Regions from separate parts of the Pseudomonas sp. GW101-3H06 genome, predicted to be linked through region 2. Evidence: predicted binding sites of a transcription regulator. Region 2 holds the regulator's gene; the other holds the start of a gene.
What was found. The regulator sigma-54, encoded in region 2, starts transcription at its own class of promoters, with help from an activator protein. The targets are predictions, from matches to a motif close to ANTGGCATNNANNTTGCTNT.
Positions count from the first base shown of each region.

Region 1: glnA (type I glutamate--ammonia ligase) is a predicted target of sigma-54. The motif match lies at 3,884-3,903, and genes of this name have one in related genera.

Region 1 is NZ_JBWKZO010000001.1:473,799-482,522, reverse strand. Features, by position in the region: gene AC07ZE_RS02260 (YkgJ family cysteine cluster protein) at 1-110, shown strand, start outside; gene typA (translational GTPase TypA) at 255-2,075, opposite strand; gene thiI (tRNA uracil 4-sulfurtransferase ThiI) at 2,215-3,669, opposite strand; gene glnA (type I glutamate--ammonia ligase) at 3,998-5,404, shown strand; gene AC07ZE_RS02240 (DUF4124 domain-containing protein) at 5,688-6,197, shown strand; gene glnL (nitrogen regulation protein NR(II)) at 6,562-7,647, shown strand; gene ntrC (nitrogen regulation protein NR(I)) at 7,644-8,724, shown strand, end outside.
Region 2 is NZ_JBWKZO010000001.1:1,084,443-1,093,166, reverse strand. Features, by position in the region: gene lptA (lipopolysaccharide transport periplasmic protein LptA) at 1-330, shown strand, start outside; gene lptB (LPS export ABC transporter ATP-binding protein) at 330-1,055, shown strand; gene AC07ZE_RS04910 (RNA polymerase factor sigma-54) at 1,236-2,729, shown strand; gene hpf (ribosome hibernation-promoting factor, HPF/YfiA family) at 2,804-3,112, shown strand; gene ptsN (PTS IIA-like nitrogen regulatory protein PtsN) at 3,125-3,589, shown strand; gene rapZ (RNase adapter RapZ) at 3,592-4,449, shown strand; gene AC07ZE_RS04890 (HPr family phosphocarrier protein) at 4,465-4,740, shown strand; gene pmbA (metalloprotease PmbA) at 4,889-6,235, opposite strand; gene yjgA (ribosome biogenesis factor YjgA) at 6,344-6,868, shown strand; gene tldD (metalloprotease TldD) at 6,916-8,358, opposite strand; gene AC07ZE_RS04870 (carbon-nitrogen hydrolase family protein) at 8,371-8,724, opposite strand, start outside.

The DNA of each region.
Region 1 (8,724 bases), 610 kb from region 2:
CCGACACTTGCCGCAACCACCCGAAAATCGGCCCGCGGCCTGGCTATTGCGCGTACAAGCCCAAGGAAGTGGAGCGTGAGAAGAATTCGCGGAGTATTGAACGGTTCTGATCCGTTCTGAATTTTTTGGCGGCTGATCGGCCGCCTTCGCGAGCAGGCTCGCGAAGGCGCCAGCACAATCAACCTATATACTCCAGACAAACAAAAACGCCCCCGGCCTTTCGACCGGGGGCGTTTTCGTTCAGCCGGGGCTATTTACGCCTTGGCTTTCTTGGCAGCGCGGGTACGCTCGCTTTCGTCAAGAATTTTCTTACGCAGGCGAATCGACTTTGGAGTCACTTCGCACAACTCATCGTCCTGGATGAATTCCAGAGCCTGTTCCAGGGTGAAGCGAACAGGTGGAACCAGGGCGATGGTTTCGTCTTTACCCGAAGCACGCATGTTGTCGAGCTTCTTGCCCTTGGTAGGGTTAACGCCCAGGTCGTTGTCACGGCTGTTCAGACCAACGATCTGACCGTTGTAGATTTCCTGACCGTGTTCAACGAACAACTTGCCACGTGCCTGCAGGGTTTCCAGGGAGTAGGTCAGCGCCTTGCCGGTTTCAACCGAAACCAGAACGCCGTTCTGACGGCCGGACATGTCGCCGGACTTCATCACGTCGTAACGGTCGAAGATCGAGGTCAGGATGCCAGCACCGTTGGTCAGGGTCAGGAACTGGTTACGGAAACCGATCAGACCGCGAGCAGGGATGTTGTATTCCAGACGTACACGGCCCTTGCCATCCGGCACCATGTTGGTCAGGTCGCCCTTACGCAGGCCCATCTCTTCCATCACCTTGCCCTGGGATTCTTCCGGCAGGTCGATGGTCACGTTTTCGTACGGTTCGTGCTTCACGCCGTCAACCAGACGGATAATCACCTCCGGACGACCTACAGCCATTTCGAAGCCTTCGCGACGCATGGTTTCGATCAGTACCGAGAGGTGCAGCTCACCACGGCCGGACACCTTGAACTTGTCAGCCGAGTCGCCTTCTTCAACGCGCAGTGCAACGTTGTACAGCAGCTCTTTGTCCAGACGTTCCTTGATGTTACGGGAAGTCACGAACTTGCCTTCTTTACCGCAGAATGGCGAGTCGTTTACCTGGAAGGTCATGGAAACGGTTGGCTCGTCAACGGTCAGAGGCTTCATCGCCTCTGGAGTGTCCTGCTGGCACAGGGTGTCGGAGATGAACAACTCGTCCATACCGCTGATGCACACGATGTCGCCGGCAGCTGCTTCTTCAACGTCGACACGGTGCAGACCGTGGTGCCCCATCAGCTTCAGGATACGACCGTTACGCTTCTTGCCGTCAGCACTGATCGCCACAACCGGGGTGTTCGGCTTGACGCGACCACGAGCGATACGGCCAACGCCGATAACACCCAGGAAGCTGTTGTAGTCCAGTGCGGAAATTTGCATCTGGAACGGACCGTCACGGTCAACAGCCGGCGCCGGTACGTTGTCGACGATCGACTGGTACAGCGGGGTCATATCATCAGCCATTTCGTTGTGGTCCAGACCGGCAATACCGTTCAGGGCCGAGGCGTAGACGACTTTGAAGTCCAGCTGTTCTTCGGTGGCACCCAGGTTGTCGAACAGGTCGAAGATCTGGTCCAGAACCCAGTCCGGACGCGCGCCTGGACGGTCTACCTTGTTGATGCACACGATTGGACGCAGGCCGGCTTCGAAAGCCTTCTTGGTCACGAAACGGGTTTGCGGCATAGGGCCGTCTTGAGCGTCAACCAGCAGCAGAACGGAGTCGACCATCGACATTACGCGTTCAACTTCGCCGCCGAAGTCGGCGTGGCCCGGGGTGTCCACGATGTTGATGTGGTAGCCGTTCCAGTTGATGGCGGTGTTTTTCGCCAGAATGGTAATACCGCGCTCTTTTTCCTGGTCGTTGGAGTCCATCACGCGCTCGTCGTTGAGCTCGTTGCGCTCCAGGGTGCCGGATTGACGCAGGAGTTTGTCTACCAGGGTGGTTTTACCATGGTCAACGTGGGCAATGATGGCGATGTTGCGTAGATTTTCGATCACTTGTGTATCTCGATCAGAGGATTCGGTGTGCTGACAAGTCTTGGCAGCGATTAACAGTAGCGTCCGTGAAAGCCGTTACAGCTTGACGGTGGCATCGGGGGGCCGGTGACGCAGGCCACAGGCAAACAGCCCCGGGCACTTAGCTCGGTCGATAAACGCGCACATTGGCATGCCCCTCACTGAGCAAATGGTGGGCATGCAGGCGACTCATCACGCCTTTGTCGCAATACAGCAGGTACTGGCGAGTAGGGTCCAGTTCCTTGAAACGAGCGTTCAGTGCATAAAACGGCATCGTTTGTACCTCGATACCAGCGAGTTCCAGCGGGTCATCCTCGGCGGCATCCGGGTGACGGATGTCGATCACGATCTGACCGGCCAGCGCTTCGCTGACTTCTTCAATCTGCAAGTCCTGGCCCAATTCATCGATCACACGATCGATCGGCACCAGCTTGGCGTTCTCGAGCGCACGCTCAAGGACTGCCATGTCGAATTCTTTCTCTTCGTGCTCCACGCGGTAGCGCTTGGCGGCTGTCTTCGGGTTGACCGAAATGACCCCGCAGTACTCCGGCATGTGCCGGGCGAAATCGGCGGTGCCGATTTCATTGGCCGTGTCGATGATGTCCTGCTTGTGGCTGGCGATCAGCGGACGCAAGACCAGCTTGTCGGTCACGCAGTCGATCACGGACAGGTTCGGCAACGTCTGGCTCGACACCTGGGAGATCGCCTCACCAGTTACCAGCGCTTCGATGTGCAGTCGATCGGCAATTTGGGAGGAAGCGCGCAACATCATACGCTTCAATACTACGCCCATATGACTGTTATCGACTTTGCCGAGAATTTCTCCCAGCACTTCCTCGAACGGCACACTGACAAATAACACGCGTTGCGAGCTGCCGTACTTCTTCCAGATGAAATGCGCGACTTCCATGACGCCCAGTTCGTGGGCACGTCCGCCCAGGTTAAAGAAGCAGAAATGCGCCATGAGCCCGCGGCGCATGATCTGGTACGCCGCGACAGTGGAGTCGAAACCGCCGGACATCAACACCAGCGTCTGCTCCAGCGCGCCCAGCGGATAACCGCCGATGCCATTGTGCTGGCTGTGGATCACGAACAACCGTTGGTCGCGAACTTCAATGCGGACTTCGATTTCCGGCTTTTTCAGGTCGATCCCGGCAGCACCGCACTGACGGCGCAACTGGCTGCCGACATATTTCTCGATATCGATGGAGCTGAATGGGTGCTTGCCGGCGCGCTTGCAACGTACCGAGAAGATCTTCCCGGCCAGCGCATCACCGTAGTGCTGCTTGCATTTTTCGACGATGTCGTCGAAATCGCCCAACGGGTATTCGTCGATCTGCAGGAAGTGCGCGATGCCGGGCATGCAGCTCAGGCGCTCGCCCATCTCTTTCAGGGCCTTGGGGTCGCTGACGCGGGTTTCCAGCTCGAGGTTGTCCCATACGCCGTTCACCACCACAGCCGGGTCCAGATCGCGGAGCACGGCACGGATGTTCTTGGCCAATTGGCGGATGAAACGCATCCGTACCGGGCGGCTCTTGATGGTGATCTCGGGAAAGACTTTTACGATTAGTTTCATGAAAACAGCGCGCGCTGGGCCAGCCGAAAAAGGGGGGCGCGGATTATAGCGGAAATTGCTCAAGGTTTAACCAGTTAATGTGCAGAAGGTTTTGCGCGCACCAAAACAGGTCACTTTCCGCTTTCCACGCTACATTAAGGGGCGAGAATTTCTCCTTTAAGACGCTTTGCACCTCTATAAGCGTGAAAATGGGGCAAAAAACCCATGCTGGGGCACTGGCATGCAATTTGCTCCCTTGTGAGGCAGGTTGCCTTGGCAGAGTATTCGCGCCGGCATCACAAACATTTAAGGGCATCCACTACCCGCCCTAATCCACCCGGAGGACACTATGTCGAAGTCGGTTCAACTCATCAAAGATCATGACGTCAAGTGGATTGATCTGCGCTTCACGGACACCCGCGGCACTCAGCACCACGTGACCATGCCGGCTCGCGACGCGCTGGATGAAGACTTCTTCGAAGTCGGCAAGATGTTCGACGGTTCCTCCATCGCCGGCTGGAAAGGCATCGAAGCCTCCGACATGATCCTGATGCCGGACGACAGCACTGCCGTACTGGACCCGTTCACCGAAGAGCCGACCCTGATCCTGGTCTGCGACATCATCGAACCTTCGAGCATGCAAGGCTACGACCGCGACCCACGTGCGATCGCCAAGCGCGCCGAAGAGTACCTGAAGTCCACCGCCATCGGTGACACCGTGTACGCCGGTCCAGAGCCAGAGTTCTTCATCTTCGACCAAGTGAAGTTCAAGTCCGACATTTCCGGCTCCATGTTCAAGATCTACTCCGAACAAGGTTCGTGGATGTCCGACCAGGACGTGGAAGGCGGCAACAAAGGTCACCGTCCAGGCGTCAAAGGTGGCTACTTCCCGGTTCCGCCGTTCGACCACGACCACGAAATCCGCACCTCCATGTGCAACGCACTGGAAGAAATGGGCCTGACCGTCGAAGTTCACCACCACGAAGTGGCAACTGCCGGCCAGAACGAAATCGGCGTCAAGTTCAACACCCTGGTGAAGAAAGCCGACGAAACCCAAACCCTGAAGTACGTCGTGCACAACGTTGCCGATGCCTACGGCCGCACCGCTACCTTCATGCCTAAGCCCCTGTACGGCGACAACGGCTCGGGTATGCACGTTCACATGTCGATCTGGAAAGACGGCAAGAACACCTTCGCAGGCGAAGGCTATGCCGGCCTGTCCGATACCGCCCTGTACTTCATCGGCGGCATCATCAAGCACGGTAAGGCCCTGAACGGCTTCACCAACCCGGCTACCAACTCCTACAAGCGTCTGGTTCCAGGCTTCGAAGCACCGGTAATGCTGGCCTACTCGGCTCGTAACCGTTCCGCTTCGATCCGCATTCCTTACGTGTCGAGCCCGAAAGCCCGCCGTATCGAAGCGCGCTTCCCGGATCCGGCTGCCAACCCATACCTGTGCTTCGCAGCACTGATGATGGCTGGCCTGGACGGTATCCAGAACAAGATCCACCCTGGCGATGCCGCTGACAAAAACCTGTACGACCTGCCGCCTGAAGAGGCCAAAGAGATCCCACAAGTTTGCGGCAGCCTGAAAGAAGCCCTGGAAGAGCTGGACAAAGGTCGTGCGTTCCTGACCAAAGGCGGCGTGTTCTCCGACGACTTCATCGACGCTTACATCGCTCTGAAAAGCGAAGAAGAAATCAAGGTACGTACCTTCGTACACCCACTGGAATACGACCTGTACTACAGCTGCTAATCCAGTGACGCCTGCGCAAGCGGCGTAAAAAAAGAGGCCTTCTTCGGAAGGCCTTTTTTATGCCCGCGATTTAACGATCACTGAGGATCCTCTGTGGGCGCGGGCCTGCTGGCGAAGAGGGCTGCACATTCAAACCAGTTGTCGCCTGCAAGTCCGCCTTCGCGAGCAGGCTCGCTCCCACAGGGGGACAGCTGGCAAATCCATATCCAATTGTTAACAAGCTAGGCCAACCACTCCTCCTGTCCTATGCTGCACCCCATCGCTTTCGTTTCCGGTCGATTTTATGGGTCGTGGTTTTCTCTTCATCCTGCTACTGATCGCCCTGCCCGCCTCAGCGCAGATCTACAAGTACACAGATGCCGGCGGCAATACCGCCTACAGCAATCAACCGCCGGATGGCGTGAAGGCTCAGCCGGTCAAGTTGCCAGCGCTCAACAGTGTTGGAACCCAGCCAACCGGCAGCCCCTCACCCGCCGCTGAAGCCCGCGAACAACCTCAGAGCGCCTACGAGGTACTCGAACTCACAGGCCTGCCCACCACCGAAGCCCTGCGCGCGAATAACGGCACGTTTACCGTCAATGTGCTGATCAAACCACACCTGGAAGGCCCGCATCTGTTCCGGCTTCTGCTGGACGGCAAGCCTTATGGCCAACCAGGCAATGTACCGGCCCTGCAACTGGTGAACATCGACCGTGGCCTGCACAGCCTCGCGGTGCAAGTGATTGACGGCGTAACCGTGATCCAGCAAAGCCCCACCGTGACTTTTACCGTGCAACGGGTACACAAGCGCTGAAGCCCTGACTGCTGATTGCCTGCCTGTTCGCACTGCCTGCACCAGCGCAGAGGTCTTCACGTCCATGACTACGGCCATTGGCCGGAATGTCCGCTCGTCGATAAACCCGCCGAAGAAAAAAGCCGGCTCCTGCCAATCTTTTACCTTCACCCCGCATTGCGCACTATATTGGTGCGAACGGTTGCACCGCAGTCGAAATCCAACCCATTTTGGTTCGAAAGTACCCGCCAAGTTCGGTCGAACGCCACGCAATCGAGCGTCAAACGCCCGTTTCAGGCGTTGAACGCTTCTTTTCGGAGCCTTGGTTTGGTTTTTGCAGTTTCCTTGTATCAGCTCTTAATTCATGCGCCAAAAGAGGTCCTGAATGACCATCAGCGACGCACTGCATCGTTTGCTACTCGACAACCTGACGACCGCCACCATCCTGCTCGACGCCGAGTTGCGACTCGAGTACATGAACCCGGCGGCGGAAATGCTTCTGGCCATCAGCGGCCAGCGAAGCCATGGTCAATTCATCAGCGAGCTGTTCACCGAATCCACCGAGGCACTGAATTCGTTGCGTCAGGCGGTCCAGCAGGCACATCCGTTCACCAAGCGTGAAGCAATGCTCACCGCGCTCACCGGCCAGACCCTGACAGTGGATTACGCGGTCACGCCGATCCTGAGCAATGGCGACACGCTGCTGCTGCTTGAAGTACATCCCCGCGACCGCCTGCTGCGCATCACCAAGGAAGAAGCGCAGCTGTCGAAGCAGGAAACCAGCAAGATGCTGGTGCGCGGTCTCGCCCACGAAATCAAGAATCCGCTGGGCGGTATTCGTGGCGCGGCGCAGTTACTCGCCCGTGAACTGCCGGAAGAAAGCCTGCGCGACTACACCAACGTCATCATCGAAGAAGCCGACCGCCTGCGTAATCTGGTAGATCGTATGCTCGGCTCCAACAAGCTGCCTTCGCTGGCCATGTGCAACGTCCACGAAGTGCTGGAGCGCGTCTGCCATCTGGTCGAGGCCGAAAGCCAGGGCTGCATCACTTTGGTGCGCGATTACGACCCAAGCATTCCCGATGTATTGATCGATCGCGAGCAGATGATCCAGGCCGTGCTGAACATCGTGCGCAATGCGATGCAGGCCATCAGCAGCCAGAACGAGTTGCGCCTGGGCCGCATCAGCCTGCGCACCCGCGCCATGCGTCAATTCACGATAGGCCATGTGCGTCACCGCCTGGTGACCAAGATCGAAATCATCGACAACGGACCGGGCATTCCTGCGGATCTCCAGGAAACCATCTTTTTCCCCATGGTCAGCGGTCGTCCGGACGGTACCGGGCTCGGCCTGGCCATTACCCAGAACATCATCAGCCAGCACCAGGGCCTGATCGAATGTGACAGCCACCCCGGCCACACCACTTTCTCGATCTTTCTGCCACTGGAACAAGGAGCCACATCGACATGAGCCGTAGTGAAACCGTGTGGATCGTCGATGACGACCGTTCTATCCGTTGGGTCCTGGAAAAGGCCTTGCAGCAGGAAGGCATGACCACGCAAAGCTTCGACAGCGCCGATGGCGTAATGAGTCGTCTGGCGCGCCAGCAGCCGGACGTGATCATCTCCGACATCCGCATGCCCGGCGCCAGCGGCCTGGATCTCCTGGCGCGGATTCGCGAACAACACCCCCGGCTGCCAGTGATCATCATGACGGCGCACTCCGATCTGGACAGCGCTGTCGCGTCCTACCAGGGTGGCGCGTTCGAATACCTGCCCAAGCCTTTCGACGTCGACGAAGCGGTTTCCCTGGTCAAACGTGCCAACCAGCACGCCCAGGAACAGCAAGGCCTGGAAGTCGCTCCGACCCTGACCCGCACCCCGGAGATCATCGGCGAAGCACCGGCGATGCAAGAAGTGTTTCGCGCCATCGGGCGCTTGAGCCACTCCAACATTACCGTGCTGATCAACGGCGAATCGGGAACCGGTAAAGAACTGGTGGCCCACGCCCTGCACCGCCACAGTCCACGCGCGGCTTCGCCATTTATCGCGCTGAATATGGCGGCAATCCCGAAAGACCTGATGGAGTCCGAGCTGTTCGGGCACGAAAAAGGCGCGTTCACCGGTGCCGCCAATCTGCGTCGCGGGCGCTTTGAACAGGCGGATGGCGGCACGTTGTTCCTCGACGAAATCGGCGACATGCCGGCCGACACCCAGACCCGCCTGCTGCGGGTACTGGCCGACGGTGAGTTCTATCGGGTTGGCGGACACGTACCGGTCAAAGTCGATGTACGGATCATCGCCGCGACCCACCAGAATCTGGAAACCCTGGTTCACGCCGGGAAATTCCGTGAGGATTTGTTCCACCGTCTCAACGTGATCCGCATCCACATTCCTCGCCTGTCGGACCGTCGTGAAGACATCCCGACCCTGGCCAAGCACTTCCTCAGCCGCGCCGCGCAAGAACTGGCCGTCGAGCCGAAACTGCTGAAGAGCGAAACCGAGGAATACCTGAAAAACCTGCCATGGCCCGGCAACGTGCGTCAGC
Region 2 (8,724 bases):
GCATCTAACGGCGATATCGATGTGGTGACGTCGGTGGGCAACCTCGCCTACTTCGAACAAGTGCAAACCGCGGGCGATGCCAAGCCTGTTCAAGGCTGGGGCGTGACCATCCAGTATCATGCAACGCAAAACCGCGTTGTGCTGATCGATCGCGCCAAAGTCGTCGACAAGGACAACAACGTCACCCAGGGCGAAAAAATCGTCTACGACACCGTTAAAAAGCTGGCCAGCGCCGGTCGCGCCACAGGCAGCAAAGTCACCGAAGCGCGCCCACGCATCGACATGGTGATCCAGCCGAAAAAGAAAACCGACGAGCAAAAGGCCCAGTAATGGCAACTCTGAAAGCTCAGCATCTGGCCAAGAGCTACAAGAGCCGCCAGGTCGTGCGTGACGTGAGCCTGTCCATCGACAGCGGTCAGATCGTCGGCCTGCTTGGCCCCAACGGCGCCGGCAAGACCACCTGCTTCTACATGATCGTAGGCCTGGTAAGGGCCGATCAGGGCCGCGTCCTGATCGACGACCTGGACGTCAGCCACCAGCCTATGCACGGTCGCGCGAAGGCCGGTATCGGCTATCTGCCGCAAGAAGCGTCGATCTTCCGCAAACTGTCGGTGGCCGACAACATCATGGCCATCCTCGAGACCCGCAAGGAACTCGACAAGGCCGATCGTCGCCAGGAGTTGGAAAGCCTGCTGCAGGAGTTCCACATCAGCCACATCCGCGACAACCTCGGCATGAGCCTGTCCGGTGGCGAACGCCGCCGCGTGGAAATCGCCCGCGCACTGGCCACCAACCCGAAATTCATCCTGCTCGACGAACCCTTCGCCGGCGTGGACCCGATTTCGGTGGGCGACATCAAACAGATCATCCACCACCTCAAGGCCAAGGGCATTGGCGTGCTGATCACTGACCACAACGTCCGTGAAACCCTGGATATCTGCGAAACAGCCTATATCGTCAACGATGGCCAACTGATCGCCGAAGGCGACTCCGACACCATCCTGGCCAACGATCTGGTCAAGGAAGTGTACCTGGGCCATGAGTTCCGCCTGTAAGCACTGAGCTGGCTAGTCGACCGAGCGCTTGTCTCGATAAAAATCAATACTTTTTTATTGTTACAGCGCTCTAGGCAAGCACCGCAACTTCGGGCATATAATTTGCTTATGTTTGGCGCTCCGGCGCCCCTGTAGTGGATGGCGCATGTGCGCCGGCGAATAAGGTGTTAAGCCCCTGCCATGAAACCATCGCTAGTCTTGAGAATGGGCCAGCAGCTGACGATGACACCGCAGCTGCAACAGGCCATCCGCCTGCTCCAATTGTCGACCCTGGACCTGCAGCAGGAAATCCAGGAGGCCCTGGAGTCCAATCCGATGCTCGAGCGCCAGGAAGAAGGCGACGACTTCGACAACACCGACCCCTTGGCCGACAACGCCGAACAGAAGCCCAACACCGACATCCAGGAACCCTCCTACCAGGAAAGCGCGCCGACGGTTGATAACCTCGACGAAGGCGACTGGAACGAACGCATCCCCAACGAACTTCCTGTCGATACGGCATGGGAAGACGTCTACCAGACCAGCGCCAGCAACCTTCCCAGCAACGATGATGACGAGTGGGACTTCACCACCCGCACATCAGCCGGTGAAAGCCTTCAAAGCCACTTGCTCTGGCAGCTGAACCTGGCCCCGATGTCCGACACTGACCGGCTGATTGCCGTGACCCTGATCGACTGCATCAACAATCAGGGCTATCTGGACGAAACGCTCGAGGAAATCCTCGAAGCCTTCGATCCGGAACTGGACATCGAACTGGACGAGATCGAAGCCGTCCTGCACCGCATCCAGCAATTCGAACCCGCCGGCATCGGCGCCCGTAACCTGGGTGAATGCCTGTTGCTGCAATTGCGCCAGCTGCCTGCCAAAACACCCTGGCTGGCCGAGGCCAAACGCCTGGTCACCGATTACATCGACTTGCTCGGCAGCCGTGACTACAGCCAGCTGATGCGCCGCATGAAGCTCAAGGAAGACGAACTGCGCCAGGTCATCGAACTGGTCCAGAGCCTCAATCCGCGCCCGGGCTCGCAGATCGAGTCCACCGAAGCCGAATATGTGGTCCCGGACGTGATCGTGCGCAAGGACAACGAGCGCTGGCTGGTAGAGCTCAACCAGGAGTCTGTGCCACGACTGCGGGTCAACGCCCAGTACGCAGGCTTCGTGCGCCGCGCCGATACCAGTGCCGACAACACCTTCATGCGCAATCAGCTGCAGGAAGCCCGCTGGTTCATCAAGAGCCTGCAAAGCCGCAACGAAACCCTGATGAAAGTAGCCACCCAGATCGTCGAGCATCAGCGCGGCTTCCTGGAGTATGGCGACGAGGCGATGAAGCCGTTGGTCCTGCATGACATCGCTGAAGCGGTCGGCATGCACGAGTCGACGATCTCACGGGTGACCACGCAGAAATTCATGCATACCCCCCGGGGTATTTATGAACTGAAATACTTTTTCTCCAGTCACGTCAGCACCTCCGAAGGCGGCGAATGCTCGTCCACGGCGATCCGCGCGATCATCAAAAAACTGGTTGCCGCGGAAAATCAGAAAAAGCCGTTGAGTGACAGCAAGATCGCTGGTTTACTGGAGGCACAAGGCATTCAGGTGGCTCGCCGCACCGTCGCCAAGTACCGCGAATCCCTCGGGATCGCGCCTTCGAGCGAACGCAAGCGATTGATGTAGAGCCACGCCACAGCGTTCCAGTGGCAGATCATCTGATCTGCCGCTTTATGCACTGGCAACGAAGGAGAAGCTGTATGCAAGTCAACATCAGTGGACACCAACTGGAAGTGACCGAACCTCTTCGCACCTACATCGGCGAAAAACTCGAACGATTGGAGCGACATTTCGACAAGATCACCAACGTGCAGGTCACGATGACGGTCGAAAAGCTGAAGCAGAAAATCGAAGCCACGCTGCATATTCCCGGCAATGAAGTGGTCGCGAACGCGGAACATACCGATATGTACGCGGCGATCGACGCCTTGACCGACAAGCTGGATAAACAACTCAAAAAGCATAAGGAAAAGACCCAGAGCCTCCTCCAGGGCGCTACCGGTCGTTAACACTCCCAACCCATGATCCGACTTGAAAGCATCCTGACCCCCGGCCGTTCCCTGGTGAACGTGCCGGGCGGCAGTAAAAAGAAAGCCCTAGAGCAAATTGCCAACCTTATCCATCGCGAAGTGCCGGATCTGGAGATGCAAGATGTCTTCGAGGCTTTGATCGCCCGCGAAAAACTCGGCTCGACCGGTTTTGGCAACGGCATCGCCATTCCTCATTGCCGCCTCAAGGGATGCAATGCGCCCATCAGCGCCTTGATGCACCTGGATGCCCCTATAGATTTCGACGCCATCGACGGCGCGCCGGTTGACCTGCTGTTTGTGCTACTGGTCCCGGAAGCCGCCACCGATGCGCACCTTGAGTTGTTGCGCCAGATTGCCAGCATGCTCGACCGCAAGGACGTGCGCGACAAACTGCGCAGCGCCCCGAGCAATCAAGCCTTGTATCAGGTTGTCCTGGACGAGCAAAACGGGCAGTAATCATGCGCTTGATCATCGTCAGCGGCCGATCCGGCTCAGGTAAAAGCACCGCCCTCGATGTGCTCGAGGACAACGGCTACTACTGCATCGACAACCTGCCTGCCGGGTTGCTGCCGGAACTGGCCGAACGTGCGTTGATTCATACCGAGCTGTCACAGCCGCTGGTTGCCGTATCCATCGATGCGCGCAACCTGCCAAGCCATCTATCGCGGTTTCCCGAGCTGCTGGAAGAAGTACGCAGCCGTCACATCCAGTGCGATGTGCTGTATCTGGATGCCGACGAAGAAACCCTGCTCAAACGCTTCTCGGAAACCCGCCGTCGCCACCCGCTGAGCAGCGCCAATCGCTCGCTGGCCGAAGCAATCACCGACGAAACGAGCCTGCTCGGCCCCATTGCCGACCTGGCCGATCTCAAGATCAATACCACCAACCTGAACCTGTATCAGCTGCGCGATACCATCAAGCTGCGCCTGCTGAACCAGCCGGAGCCAGGAACAGCGTTCCTGGTGGAGTCTTTCGGCTTCAAGCGCGGCATGCCGGTCGACGCCGACCTGGTGTTCGATGTGCGCTGCTTGCCCAACCCTTACTGGAAACCGGAGTTACGCGCGCAGTCCGGACTTGATCAGCCGGTGGCCGAGTACCTGGCGGCACAGCCGGATGTCGAAGAGATGTTCCAGGACATCTCCACGTACCTGCTCAAATGGCTACCCCGCTTTGCTGCCAGCAACCGCGCGTATGTCACCATTGCCATCGGTTGCACCGGCGGGCATCACCGCTCTGTCTACCTGACCGAACGTCTGGGCAAGACCCTGCAGCAATCCCTGAAGAACGTCCAGGTCCGCCACCGCGACCTCAGCTAAAGGATTCACATCGCGATGCCTGCTCTGGAAATCGAAATCATCAATAAGCTGGGCTTGCATGCCCGGGCGTCTGCAAAGTTCGTTGGGGTTGCCGGCCAATTCAAGGAATGCACGATCAGGGTTGGACGCACACCAGAATCCACCGTCGACGGCAAAAGCATCATGGCCATGATGATGCTCGCCGCCGGCAAGGGCACCAAAATCCATCTGAGCACGGAAGGCGAACAGGCACAGGAGGCGATGGAAGCACTGGTGGCCTTGATCAACAATTACTTCGACGAAGGCGAGTAAACGCCGCGGCTTTGTGGCGAGCGCCGCATCCATCACCTTCATCAAGCAAAACAGCGCTCTTGTTTCTGTGTTGCCCGGGATTGCGTGAAGAACCAAAAAAAGGCGTGCCACCCATTGGGTGGCACGCCTTTTTGTATCACGGGAAGAATTAACTGCCCGCTACGGTCATCCGCTCGATCAACACCGAACCGGTGCGGATGTTGCTGCGAAGTTCGAGATCATTACCGACCGCGACAATCTGTTTGAACATGTCACGCATGTTGCCGGCGATAGTCACCTCCTGGACCGCGAACTGGATTTCACCGTTCTCGACCCAGTAACCCGCCGCGCCACGGGAATAATCGCCGGTGACCATGTTCAAGCCCTGGCCCATCAGCTCGGTCACCAACAGCCCGCGGCCCATGCGTCGCAGCAAGGCCGCCTGATCTTCATCTCCATGGGTGACGAACAGATTATGCACGCCGCCGGCATTCGCGGTGCTCGGCATGCCGAGTTTGCGACCGGAGTAGGTGCCCAGCACGTAAGACACCAACTCGCCTTTTTCGACGAACGGCTTGGCGTAGGTTGCCAGGCCATCACCATCGAACGCCGCACTGCCCAAGGCACGCATCAGGTGCGGACGTTCATCGATGGTCAACCACTCCGGAAACAGCTTCTGCCCCAGGGTGCCTTCGAGGAACGAGGATTTGCGGTACAGGCTGCCACCGGAAATCGCCGACAGGAAACTGCCGAACAGGCCACCGGCCAGCTCGGCAGAAAACAGCACCGGTACTTCGCAGGTGGGTACCGGACGCGCGCCCAGGCGACTCGCCGCCCGTTGCGCGGCACGCTGGCCGATGCTCACCGGATCCGTCAGCAAATTGCCCTGACGGTTCACGTCGTACCAGTAATCACGCTGCATCTGGCCATCGGCCTCGGCGATCATCACGCAGCTCAGGCTGTGCCGGGTCGATGCATAACCGCCGATAAACCCGTGGCTGTTGCCGTACACACGGCAGCCTTGATGCGTACTCAGGGTAGTGCCATCGGCGTTCTTGATCCGTGCGTCGGCATCGAATGCCGCCGCTTCGCAGAGCAAGGCTTTTTCGATGGCTTGCTCCGGGGTGATGTCCCATTCGTGGAAAAGATCGAAATCCTGCAGGTCCCTGGCCATCAGTGCCGCATCGGCCAGGCCCGAGGCTTCGTCTTCAGAGGTGTGTTTGGCGATGGCCAGTGCCGCCGCGACGGTTTCACGAATCGCCTCCGGACCACTGGCCGAAGTGCTGGCCGAGCCCTTGCGCTGGCCGACGTACAAGGTGATGCCGAAGCCCTGATCGCGGTTGAATTCAACGGTTTCGACTTCACGCTGGCGCACCGAGGTCGACAGGCCCTGCTCCAGGGATACCGCCACCTCACAGGCACTGGCGCCCTGGCGCTTGGCTTCAGCGATGATCTGCTCGACCTGTTCTTGCAGTGCCGGCAATGCTTGTGGGCCGACGCTTTCAACTGCACTCATGCTGTTCTCCACTCAAATTCTGCTTTCGGTGACGGTCATCGAGCGACCGGGCCGGACAAGCGGCCCCCGACTGGTTATCATGGCGGCGTTTCTTTGCGGACGGCCACCATGGTTGATTCTTACGACGACTCCCTCGATACGGGAGAAAAAAGCAAATCCCAGGTCAAACGCGAGCTGCATGCTCTGGTTGACCTCGGCGAGCGCCTCACAACACTCAAGCCTGACTTGCTGGCAAAACTGCCCTTGACCGACGCCTTGCGCCGGGCCCTGGCCGATGCGCCCAAGCACACTGCGAACATCGCGCGTAAACGGCACCTTCAGTTCATCGGCAAACTGATGCGCGATCAGGACACTGACGCCATTCTGGTTTTGCTCGATCAACTCGATGCCTCCACTCGCCAGTACAACGAGCGCTTCCATAACCTGGAGCGCTGGCGTGATCGCCTGATAGCCGGTGACGATGCCGTTCTGGAAAAATTCGTCGTCGACTACCCTGACGCCGATCGCCAGCAACTGCGTTCACTGATCCGTCAGGCACAGCACGAGGTTGCACAAAACAAGCCTCCTGCTTCCAGCCGTAAAATCTTCAAGTACATCCGTGAGCTGGACGAGACTCAACGCGGCCTGCGTTGAATCCCGGACCGGGTGAGTCGCCGCGCGACTCACCCGCAGCTCCATCCTTACGAGCCCGTGCCACCCACGGTAATCGCATCAATCTTCAGCGTTGGCTGGCCGACACCCACCGGCACCGACTGCCCATCCTTGCCGCATGTCCCCACGCCGCTGTCCAGCGCCAGATCGTTGCCGACCATCGACACTTTGCTCATGGCTTCCGGGCCGTTGCCGATCAAGGTCGCTCCTTTGACTGGGGCGGTGATCTTGCCATCTTCGATCAGGTACGCCTCGCTGGTGGAAAACACGAACTTGCCGCTGGTGATATCGACCTGACCACCGCCGAGGTTCGCGCAGTAGATGCCCCTCTTCACCGAAGCGATGATTTCCGCCGGGTCGCTTTCGCCGGCCAGCATGTAGGTGTTGGTCATGCGTGGCATCGGCAAATGCGCATAGGATTCGCGACGCCCGTTACCGGTGCGGGCCACGCCCATCAGCCGTGCATTGAGCTTGTCCTGCATATAACCCTTGAGCACACCGTTTTCGATCAGTGTGGTGCACTCGGTCGGGGTGCCTTCATCATCAACGCTCAATGAGCCACGACGCCCGGACAAGGTGCCGTCGTCGACAATGGTGCAAAGTTTGGAGGCAACCCTCTCGCCCATGCGCCCGCTATAAGCCGAGCTGCCCTTGCGATTGAAGTCGCCTTCCAGGCCATGTCCAACCGCTTCGTGCAACAGCACGCCCGACCAACCGGAGCCGAGTACCACCGGCAAGGTACCGGCCGGCGCAGGAATGGCTTCCAGATTGACCAGCGCCTGACGCAACGCTTCACGGGCATAGCTCATGGCGCGGTCTTCGGCGAGGAAGTAACGGTAATCGGTACGACCGCCACCACCATGGCCACCGCGCTCGCGACGGCCATTCTGCTCGACGATCACGCTGACGTTGAAACGCACCAGTGGCCGCACATCCGCCGCCAGACCACCATCGGTAGACGCCACCAGAATTCGTTCCCAGACACCGGCCATGCTCACGGTGACTTGCTGGATACGCGGATCGAGCGCGCGAGTGGCGGCATCGATGCGCTTGAGCAGATCGACTTTCTCGGCACGGCTCAGCACTTCCAGGGGATTGTCCGGCGCGTACAACTGCGCGACATCCTGGGAGGTGAATGCTTGCACCGTGCCGTTCTGCCCGGCTCGGGAGATTGAGCGGGCCGCACGGGACGCAGCGCCCAGGGCTTCCAGGGTGATCGCATTGCTGTAGGCAAAACCGGTTTTTTCACCCGATTGCGCCCGCACTCCTACACCCTGATCAAGGTTGAAGTTGCCTTCCTTGACGATGCCGTCTTCCAGCGCCCAGGACTCGGAAATCTGCCCCTGGAAATACAGGTCGGCGGCATCGATACCCGGCCCGGCCAGATCACCGAGCACACTTTGCAGGTTTTCGATCGTTACGCCACCAGGCGCCAGGAGGTGTTCACTGACTGAGGACAACAACTCGCTCATATGTTTTACGCCTTAAATTCGTCGTTCTGATGCAGGTCGCTGCGCGCCCTGCGAGAAAAAGCGCCGGTGACTGGACACCGGCATCCGCGCCCTGATGGACGCCTGTTCGCTGCTGTCACGTTCGGCCAGCAGCACGGCCTCGCCTTGATCCTGTTGCGCCAGCACTCGACCCCATGGATCGACAATGGCCGCATGCCCCCAGGTTTCCCGAGGCCCCGGATGCGTCCCACCCTGGGCAGCCGCTAGCACATAACACTGGGTTTCGATGGCCCTTGCGCGAATCAGCACATCCCAGTGCGCGGCGCCAGTCACGGCGGTAAAGGCCGACGGCGCGGTAATCAGTTCCGCGCCGGCAGCGCGTAATTC